DNA from 3 places in the Arthrobacter sp. StoSoilB22 genome. Region 1 is predicted to be linked to each of the others. Evidence: riboswitches for the same ligand, from Rfam matches in the RefSeq annotation. Region 1 holds a riboswitch; each other region holds the start of a gene.
What was found. Region 1 has a riboswitch for cyclic di-AMP ahead of LDN70_RS05235 (M23 family metallopeptidase). Riboswitches for the same ligand answer to the same signal wherever they lie in the genome.
Positions count from the first base shown of each region.

Region 1 (3,267 bases):
AGATGCCCACATGGGCTCCGCCGTTCTGCATGACGAGGTCGCCGGGAGAAGGAGTGCTGGTGGGCGTCATAGCCGTCCAGGCGTTAACGCGCGGGATGCTGATGCCTGCCTGGGCGTAGACCCACTGGGTGAAGCCGGAGCAGTCCCAGCCGTTAGGTGTTGTTCCGCCCCAAACGTAGGGGGAGCCGATGCCGGTGTAGGCGATAGCAGCAAGGCCGGAAGCAGCTGCGCTGGCAGCCGGGTCCTTGGCCTCGGAGGACTTCGCCGTCACGGCTTCAGGGGCTTCGTCCGTGGTGGCCGTTGCTCGTTCGGTAACCTGCGCTGCGCGCTGGACTACTTTGGGGGCTTCCTTGGTGGCCACGGTGGGGCTCTCGAAGGAAACGGTGGCTGTTGGCTCTGCGGTAACCACTGCCGTTACAACCAGCTGCTGGGTGCTGGAGGCTTCAGTCTTGGAAACATCGGCGTCGGCTGCCTGTGCGGGCAATCCGACGGTGAGGACGAGGCCTGAGGCTGCAGCCAGAACGATGGCCTGACGGCTCATGGTTCCGGCGTTGGTGGATACAGCCTTGGAAAGCGTGTTCAACGGGTTCGTGCGAACCGTTTGGGCGCGATGGCGCGCAGGGGTAGTGCGTGATGACACGTAGGTAGCCTCTCCCAATGCCTGCGAGGTGAGCTGTCGGATTCGGATGGGAGTCATCCGGCCGCGCCGCTTCCAAGGAAGTTTTGCGACTTAACCCCAAGGCCTTCTCACGAAGACCAGAAGTGGTTCCCCCGCCCCTGCCAGACGATTTATGCGAACGGACCTTGAGAGGTGGCAGAGCTAGGCAATCCACTCAAGTGCACCGGCCCCCTAAAAAGCCGATGCGCTCTGTACGCTACAACAGTTGAACGCAAATGTCACATTCAGGTCACGGGATGTCCCGCACATGCGAGAGGCGACCATCAGATTGGTTAGAGCCAGCCCATGGGGTCTACTACTTCACCGTTGACCTGAACCTCGAAGTGGAGGTGGCAGCCGGTTGAAGCGCCCGTGGTGCCGCTCAGCGCGACGGTATCGCCACGGTTGACGGTTTGTCCCACCTGGACGGTGAAGGACGACAGGTGGTTGTACGTGGTCTCGAGGCCGTTGCCGTGGTCGATAACCACACGGTTGCCTCCGCCATATTCGTGCCATCCGGCGAAAGTGACCTTGCCGGTTGCTGCTGCGTGGACAGCGGTGCCGCACTGGGCAACGAAGTCCTGGCCCCGGTGGAAGTCGCCGGCGCCGCCCGTGAGGGGGCTGACACGGTAGCCGAAGGGCGATGCCGTGGTAAGTGTGTCAAGGGGGCTGGCCATGGTGCCAACGGATGACGCGCGCTGGATGCTTCCGGCCGACTGGGCGCTGAGCAGTTGCTTCAACTTCCCATCGGGGTCAGCGGCAGTGGCGACTGCGGCTCGGCTGAAGTCGATCTTTGCCGACGCTGCCGCGGAAACCTCGGGCTGGCTGCCCGCGGGGGCTGCGACGGCGAGGGCGGACTCGGTCTGGCCCGATTCCGAGGTGGCCATGACCGGGCTGGTGGCCGGCAGGCCGACAGTCAGGGCAAGCCCGGTGGCGGCAAGCGCAACACCGGCCTTCTGCCCGACGCCGCTGGCAGCGGCGAAGTCGGCAACCTGGCGCAGGGGGCTCTTACGGCGGCGCACTTGACGCTCGGTGGCGCGGGGCCGGATCTCCGTGACGACGGTGGCTGGCCGCAGCTCAGCAGCGGGGCCGGACGCGCGGCGGCGACCCCTGACGTTCTGCGATGTCAAACTCTGTTCCTCTCTCAAAAGCCTGCGAAGTTAGCTGTCGGATTCGGGTCAGAGAGTACAAAGACCCGGTCCGCGCGAGGCGCTCACGGCACACAGGTATCCCAAGAGGGACTTGTATACGTGGGCACTTCTGCTGCGGACTTCACCCCAAGGCTGCTTCTTTAGACAGCCGCTTGTGGTTCCCCCGCCTCTGCCAGTGGTGGGTGACACACCTGGTCCGCTGGCAGAGCTCGGCTCCGGATCAGGTAACGCTTTGGTATCAGCGCTAGTAAATAACTATAGGGGATTAAGGCCTTCGGTAATAAATTCGTTATCAACAGGAACGCACTCAGCGCGGAAGGCCTTTATCATCTTTTTCGGAAAACCGCAGGTCACGCGCGCTAAAAAGTGACAGAAGTGAGGTTTGACACGGCGCTGCCGGCGACACTCAGTTGAGGGATACGAAGACGTGCGCAGCCACCTCGGGCGGCAGCTCCAAAGCGCCTTCGATGCCCGGAACACGGACGGAGATGTACTCGCCGACGCGCTCCAGCGAGACACTTGCGCCGGGACGGATTCCGCCTTCGTCCAATTGGGTCAGGAGCTCCGGCTCAACCTGGATGGGCTCCGCGAGGCGGCTGACCACCACGCGGGTAGCGGCGGCATATCCGTCCATTGCCTGGAGCAGGTTGACATCCAGCCGAGGGAAGGGCTGGCTGGCAAGGCCGCCAAGCGCTTCAAGTCCGGGGATGGGGTTGCCGTAGGGAGACTCCGTGGGGTGTTCCAAGAGCTCGTAGAGCCGACGCTCCACACGCTCGCTCATGACGTGCTCCCAGCGGCACGCTTCATCATGGACGTAGGCCCAATCAAGCCCAATGACGTCGGCCAGCAGGCGCTCCGCGAGGCGGTGCTTGCGCATGACTTCGGTGGCGCGCTTCCGGCCCGCTTCCGTCAGTTCCAGGTGGCGGTCGTTGGACACAATCACCAGGCCATCGCGCTCCATGCGTCCAATGGTCTGGGAAACAGTGGGGCCGGAGTGCCGCAGGCGCTCGGCGATGCGGGCCCGCAGGGCCACAATGTTTTCTTCTTCAAGCTCCAAAATGGTCCGAAGATACATCTCAGTGGTATCGATCAGATCCGTCATCCAGCTCAGCTCTCCTCGAACGCAGTTCCTTGCGTAATCTCCACCGTACCGCGTCCCTGGCAAGGGCGGACGGTGTGCACCGCCGCCCCCTGAACGCCAACCCCCAGCCTAGCTTATTTGGAATTACTCTGGATAATTCCGGTCGCATTCGGTGGGACCGCATTCCACGTGGCGGACTATGACGGTGGCAGGTTCCTGAGGCCGGGCCGTGTCAGGCAGAATTGGGGTGTCGAAGGGGCAGTTGATGCCCCATGCCACCTCCCATCTCTAGCCGACACCCATTGGAGCGCCACGTGAGCGACAACAGCATCACCATTCCCGCCGACCTTCTGCCCAAGGACGGACGCTTCGGCGCT
Region 1 covers NZ_AP024652.1:1,066,691-1,069,957, reverse strand. The annotation lists gene LDN70_RS05240 (C40 family peptidase) at 1-640, opposite strand, end outside; cyclic di-AMP (ydaO/yuaA leader) riboswitch at 645-806, opposite strand; gene LDN70_RS05235 (M23 family metallopeptidase) at 952-1,788, opposite strand; cyclic di-AMP (ydaO/yuaA leader) riboswitch at 1,793-2,004, opposite strand; gene LDN70_RS05230 (iron-dependent transcriptional repressor DtxR) at 2,216-2,911, opposite strand; gene serC (phosphoserine transaminase) at 3,205-3,267, shown strand, end outside.

Region 2 (3,267 bases), 250 kb from region 1:
GGCTCATCGACGCCCAAGGCAACCGCGTTTCACTTTCCGCAGCCGATGAGCAGGTCCTGTTGTCGCTCCCCAAGGACAACGTGCCGGTGGATCGATCCCTGTCCAATGGTGACTACCGGCTGGTGGCAGTGGACACCTACGGTGATGTGATCGTGACGGGGCTGCCCTTGGCGGACAAGCAAAGCGCCGAGGCCTCGCTGGTGTGGACCATGGTGTTGGTTTCGTTGGGCGGATTGGTACTGATCGGCCTCGCCGGAACAGTAATCATCCGGCGGACCATGCGGCCGCTTGAGCAGCTCTCCGAGGTTGCCACCAAGGTTTCGCGCCTCCCCCTCGACGCCGGGGAGGTGGCACTTGCGGTACGCGTACCGCCGTCGACCGCTCATCCCGGAACGGAAGTTGGAAGCGTTGGCCATGCTCTGAACCAGATGCTGGAGAACGTCGCCAGTGCATTGGAAGCACGGCAGGAAAGCGAAACCAAGGTGCGTCAGTTCGTCGCTGATGCCTCACACGAACTCCGCACACCGCTCACCGCGATCCGCGGCTACACGGAGTTGCTGAGGATGACCGAGACCTTCACCGACGATGGCCGCAAGTCGCTGGCAAGGGTCCAAAGCCAATCGGAGCGCATGACCACGCTGGTTGAGGACCTGCTGCTGCTGGCGCGCTTGGACGAGGGGCAGCCCGTGAAAGTCGAGGACGTTGACCTGACCCAGTTGGTGATCGAAACCGTCAGCGATGAGAAGGTCATGGCGCCGGATCACATCTGGCACCTCCAGCTCCCCGATGAGCCTGTCACAGTCCGCGGCGATGTAACGCAATTGCACCAGGTGCTCGCCAACCTGCTGTCCAACGCGCGCAAACACACCGATCCCGGCACCACCGTGGTAACAGGCGTCATGCTCTCCGCTGATGGCAGCGCAGTGGTCACAGTGACGGACAACGGCCCGGGCATTCCGGTCGATTTCCAAGGCCGGATCTTCTCCCGTTTTGCCCGCGCTGATGCCGCGAGATCGGGTTCTGAAGGCACCTCCGGACTGGGCCTTTCCATTGTGGATTCGATTGTTGCCGCCCATGGTGGCACCGTGGAGGTGACGTCCAGGCCCGGGCGCACCGAGTTCGCGCTGCGACTTCCCACGGTAAGCACCGGAGAGAGTCAGGCAAGCCTGCAAGGCGACTCACCGGCATCGTGATCTCTGTTACCTAAATGTGACTTCTGAAGAAACCTCCTGTACCGTCGAAAGGGTGGGTTTCCCCAAGGACCCACATCCGGGATGCGCCGAGCTCTGCCACTTCCCGGAGTCCGTTCTTCTTTGAGGCAGAGACGGGGGACCCACAGTCTCCGGGCCTGGCAATGTGCCGCCCTAGGGGTGAAGCCGCAGCGTGACGCGCGGCCGGATGACCTCATCCGAACCCGACAGCTAACTCCGCAGGCGCTGAGAGGTCACACAACATGTCTGAATTTAACGATCAGACGCGCCCTTCTGCGCGTCACCGCGACGAACACAACGCACCGCTCACCAAGTCGCAGTCCGTCCTCAAGAACGCTGCCCGCCAGGGTAAGTCCGGCCACCGCATGTCAGTCGTAGCCGGCGTTGTAGCAGCCGCACTGGGTGTTGCATCGCTCGGAACCGCCGCAAACGCCGCGTTGACTCTCCCTGAGGCGAGCCGCGTTGCCGGGACCCAGGCTGCTGCCCAGGTCAGCGCCAACAAGTCAGCTGATATCTCCGCTTCCTTGGATGCTGCCGCCGCCAAGGGCGCAGCTGACCGGGCTGCCGCGGACAAGGCAGCTGCTGAGAAGGCCGCTGCCGACAAGGCTGCCGCTGACCAGGCCGCTGCTGAGAAGGCTGCCGCTGACGCTGCAGCCAAGCAAGCCGCCGACGCCGCTGCCGCCCAAGCCGCAGCTGAGAAGGCTGCCGCTGACGCTGCAGCCAAGCAAGCCGCCGACGCCGCTGCTGCCGCCGCCGCTGCGGAAGCTGCAGCTGCCGCAGCCGCCCCGAAAGCCGTGGACGACCCCGCCGCTGCCAAGGCCTACGCCGCCAGCATCCTGGGCAACTACGGCTGGAGCGCAGCTGAGATGACCGCACTGAACACCCTGTGGGAGAAGGAATCCAACTGGAGGACAACTGCCACCAACGCTTCCAGCGGCGCGTATGGCATTGTCCAGTCCCTCCCGGCCGGCAAGATGGCCTCCGCTGGTGCTGACTGGCAGACCAACTACCAGACCCAGATCAAGTGGGGCCTGAACTACATCAAGGAGCGCTACGGATCCCCGTCCGCCGCTCTGGGCTTCCACTTGGCCAACAACTGGTACTAAGCCAGACCGCTTCATTGCCGCGCCCGTTCCCGCCGTCCGCCCCAGTACCCACTGGAGCGGATGGCGGGAACGGATGCGGCTTTTGCTGTTTTACAGGCGCCACCCGTGGTTCACAGGCGCCACCCGTGGTTCACAGGCGCTGCCCATGGTTCACAGCGCGGTCACAGCCTCCGCCTAAAGCCCACATAATCGGCCGTCGCATGCTGGATATATGACGCTCACAGCTCCCCGGCCAGCACTGCATCGGACGGTGCAAGGCACTCCCGCCAGCACACCCGCGCTGGCTCCCGTCCTGGACATCGCCATACCCGTGTTCAACGAGGAAGTCCGCCTGGAAGAAAACCTTCGCAGGCTGCACGGGCACCTTGCAGACACTCTTCCGCACACCTTCCGGATCACTGTGGTGGACAACGCCAGCACGGACGGCACCCTGCGGATCGCCGAACGCCTGGCGAGGGAATTCCCCGAGCTTATGGTGGTCCGTCTTGATCGAAGGGGCCGCGGAAACTCCCTCCGTAAGATCTGGTTGTCCTCCGCGTCACCGCTGCTTGCCTATATAGACCTGGACCTGTCCTTCGACCTTTCGGCCGTGGCTCCTCTTCTGGCCCCGCTGATGTCGGGCCACTCAGACCTCGCTGTCGGCACGCGTCTGGCAAAGGCTTCGCACGGGACATTTAGCCACCACCGTGACGTCATTGCACGCGCCTACAATTTTCTGTTGCGCGTCCTGACGGGAGCGCGCTTCTCCGATGCTGAGTGCGGGTTCAAAGCCATTCGTGCCGACGTCGCCCGCCAGCTGCTCCCCTACACCCGCGATGAAGCATGGTTTTTCGACACCGAACTGCTGATCATCGCTGACCGCTCCGCTCTGCGCATTCATGAGGTGCCGGTGGACTGGAGCGACAATCCCGACTCAAGTGTCGACGTCGTACGTACCCTTTTGACCGACC
Region 2 covers NZ_AP024652.1:813,504-816,770, reverse strand. The annotation lists gene LDN70_RS03905 (sensor histidine kinase) at 1-1,193, shown strand, start outside; cyclic di-AMP (ydaO/yuaA leader) riboswitch at 1,292-1,448, shown strand; gene LDN70_RS03900 (aggregation-promoting factor C-terminal-like domain-containing protein) at 1,454-2,317, shown strand; gene LDN70_RS03895 (glycosyltransferase) at 2,529-3,267, shown strand, end outside.
Region 2: linked by a shared signal. The riboswitch ahead of LDN70_RS03900 (aggregation-promoting factor C-terminal-like domain-containing protein) and the one ahead of LDN70_RS05235 (M23 family metallopeptidase) in region 1 are both predicted to bind cyclic di-AMP.

Region 3 (3,267 bases), 650 kb from region 1:
CAGCCAGCGCGGTGGAAACCACGATGCCGATCAGGATGGCTCCGCGGACCTTCCGGACCACCAGCGCGATGGTGAGGATCAGGCCCACTGCGAATACCAGGGTGGGCCAGCCAAGGAGCTTGCCGTCCACGCCCAGACCGAGTGGAACGGTGGTTCCGGCGGCGTCGGGGATGCGCCGGACGAAACCGGCGTTAACCAGGCCGATGAGGGCGATGAAGAGGCCAATGCCCACAACGATTGCCGTTTTGAGGGCTTCGGGCACCGCCTTGAACACTGCAGTCCGGAATCCGGTCAGCACCAGGATGAGCATGGTGATGCCGGAAAGCACCACGAGTCCCATCATGTCCGGCCATGTCAGCCCGGGGTGCGATGCCACCGTGACTGCGACGAACGCGTTGACGCCCAAGCCTGTAGCCACGGCGAACGGGTGCTTGGCCCAGGCTCCCATGAGGATGGTCAGGATGCCGGCAACGAACGCCGTGGTGGCTGCCACGGCGGTGAAACCCAGCGACGCGCCACTCGAATCGGGTCCGGAGAGGATCAGTGGATTGAGCACCACGATGTAGCTCATGGCGAAGAAGGTCGCGAAGCCGCCACGGATTTCCCGCGAATATGTGGATCCACGTTCGGAGATCTTGAAGTAGCGGTCGACTGCAGAACCTTGTTTAAGCATGAAGGTCTCCGGGGATCGAGGGGGAGTTTGCTCTCAAATCCTATGTTGTCCGGTGCGGGCCCTCCCAACGATTCGCCTAGTCTGTAAGGAAGCCAACACTAGGAGAAACCGCCCCATGCGTACCATCCGCCCGCTTCTGGCCGCCGTCGTCGCTGCTCTTGCTTTTGCTTCCGCCCTGCTGTTTGCAGCGGCACCGGCGTCCGCGCACGACGTCGCCGAGTCCACAGCGCCAGCCAACGGTGCCCGCGTTGCGGAAGTCCCGGCGTCGGTCTCCATTACGTTCAACAACCGCCCGCTCGCGATCGGTTCGGGCGTAACGGTGACGGCCGGCGGCGAGAACTGGGCGGACGGTCCGGTCGAAATCATCGACAACCAGGCCGTTCAGAAGCTCCGCGAGGGCGCCCCTGCCGGCGAGTTCACAGTGGTATGGCGCGTGGTCAGCTCCGACTCGCACCCGATTGAGGGCACCTTCACGTTCACAGCCGCCGCAGGAGGCTCGATGTCGGCGAGTGGTACGGCGGGTGCCTCACCAGCGGCTTCGGCTTCCTCAGCTGCGGTACCAACAGTGGGCACCGCCGCACCAGGGACTGCCGGTAACAATGAGCCAGCCGCCGACGCCTCCCAACCTTTCCCTTGGAGCATTGTGGGGCTGGCTGTTGTGGCTGTGGGTCTCGTAATTTATCTCGCCGTTACCGCACGGAAGAAATTGGCGGCGTCCAACGACTCAGAGGGCGATACTCCCGCGGAATAGCGCGGTTTTCTACGTACCTGCGAATATCTCGAATCGGTTACCGCGACACGCCAGAAGCCCACTTCCCGTTACTTAAATGTGACTTCGGGAGAATCATCGCGTACCGTAGTTCCTGTGCCTGTTCCACGTAGCGGGCACTTCCGGCCTGATTGCCTAGCTCTGCCGCAGTCCGGAATCCGTTCGCAGACAAACCTACGGCAGAGACGGGGAACCCAATTTAGGTCGCTTTCGAGCGTGCCTTGGGGTGAAGTCACGATGCTTTCGCTGAACAGCGGGAGATAGTGGCCGGGTGACTCCCATCCGAATCCGACAGCTAACCTCGCAGGCATCGGGAGAGGCTCTTTCATGTCTTCACGCATTCTTCGCGGCCGTCGTAAGGCGGACAGCGTACGTCCTAATCCGTTCATCTCCATCTCGAAGGCAGTTGCCAGCAACGCTTCAGGCGCTGGTCGTCAGGCAGCTGTTATCGCAGCAGCCTCGGGCCTCGTTTTGACCGGTTCCATTGCTGCTCACGCAGCTGAGACCCCGGTTCAGCGCGATTCCAGCCCCGCAACGGTTGCTGAGACCGTTTCCGAGGCACCCACCAAGGTTGTTACCGCCCTGTCGACGGCTACCGTCAATTTCGAGCGTCCCGCAGTTGCTTCCGTAGCAGCTCCGGTCATCGAAAAGCCGGCCCCCGTTGTTGAGGCCCCCGTAGCCAAGAAGGCAGCTGTCACCACGGCTGCTGCTGCAGCTCCCGTTGCCGCTCAGGCCGCGGTTGCTGCTCCTGTTGCTGCCGCACCTGCACCGGTTGCCGCTGCTCCTGCAGCTGCCCCCGCCGCCGGCGGCGTCAACGCAGCCATGGTTGCTTCGGCTTACGCACAGATCGGTATCTTCCAGGACTGCACCGCCATGGTCGAAAAGGCCCTTGGTTCCGCAGGCATCCCGGTAGGCGACCTCGGTCCCATGCAGTTCATGAACTACGGCAAGGTCGTCAGCGATCCTCAGCCCGGTGACATGATCGTCCAGTCCGGCCACGTTGCTATCTACATCGGCAACGGCCAGGCCATCAGCGGTGGCATCAACGGCAACCAGACGGGCATCCACCCGATCAGCTGGTTGACCGCAACGGGTCCCCTGACCTACGTACGCGCTGGCGCATAAAGCCTCACGCTTCAGTTCAAAGGCCGGTGCCTTCGAAGACTTATGTCTCCGGAGGCACCGGCCTTTGGCGTTAAGTTCTGTTCGTAAAAGTTCAGTGCGGGACGTACGACGGCGGACTTGGCCGGCTTGCGGGGGTGGTAGCGCGTTTGCTTGCGGGACTTCCTAGGCGATGGCGACGCCGGGACCCGCCGGCAGGGCAACCTTGGAGGAGATGGCCTGACCCACTGCCTTGGCTTGCCGCAGCACTTCCTTGGGGGACGGAGTGATGAGGTCTCCGACGCCCACCAGGTGCATTCCTACGGCCCGCATGGCCGCGGCAAGATTCTGGCCGACTGCTATGCCAAGTTCGGCCAGCATGCGCCGTAGCTGGCTCTGGGCGCAGCGTGTCACTACTACGTGGTCTGCCAGGAGAACGCCTTGGGCTGTGTGGATTGCCCACTGGCGAGGATGGGATTCGTGGGGGCCGGATGCGTGGAGCCCGGTCCTCAGGCCTGTGGTTGTCATGCTGGCGGCCACACCGTATCCGATATGCCGTGAGGGATCTGAGCCCAGGAAATCCAAGCGGACAGCGCGAGTGGTGTTGCGAACGTCCAGGTGATGACTGGCAGCGTAGTTCCTCAGGTGGCGAAGGATTTCGTTGCGTTCCTGCATTGCTGCCGGATCTGCGGCGTCGGTGCGTTGGAGCATGCCTGTATGGACG
Region 3 covers NZ_AP024652.1:413,767-417,033, forward strand. The annotation lists gene LDN70_RS02040 (NCS2 family permease) at 1-673, opposite strand, end outside; gene LDN70_RS02045 (copper resistance CopC family protein) at 789-1,424, shown strand; cyclic di-AMP (ydaO/yuaA leader) riboswitch at 1,599-1,766, shown strand; gene LDN70_RS02050 (NlpC/P60 family protein) at 1,770-2,567, shown strand; gene LDN70_RS02055 (NAD(P)/FAD-dependent oxidoreductase) at 2,730-3,267, opposite strand, start outside.
Region 3: linked by a shared signal. The riboswitch ahead of LDN70_RS02050 (NlpC/P60 family protein) and the one ahead of LDN70_RS05235 (M23 family metallopeptidase) in region 1 are both predicted to bind cyclic di-AMP.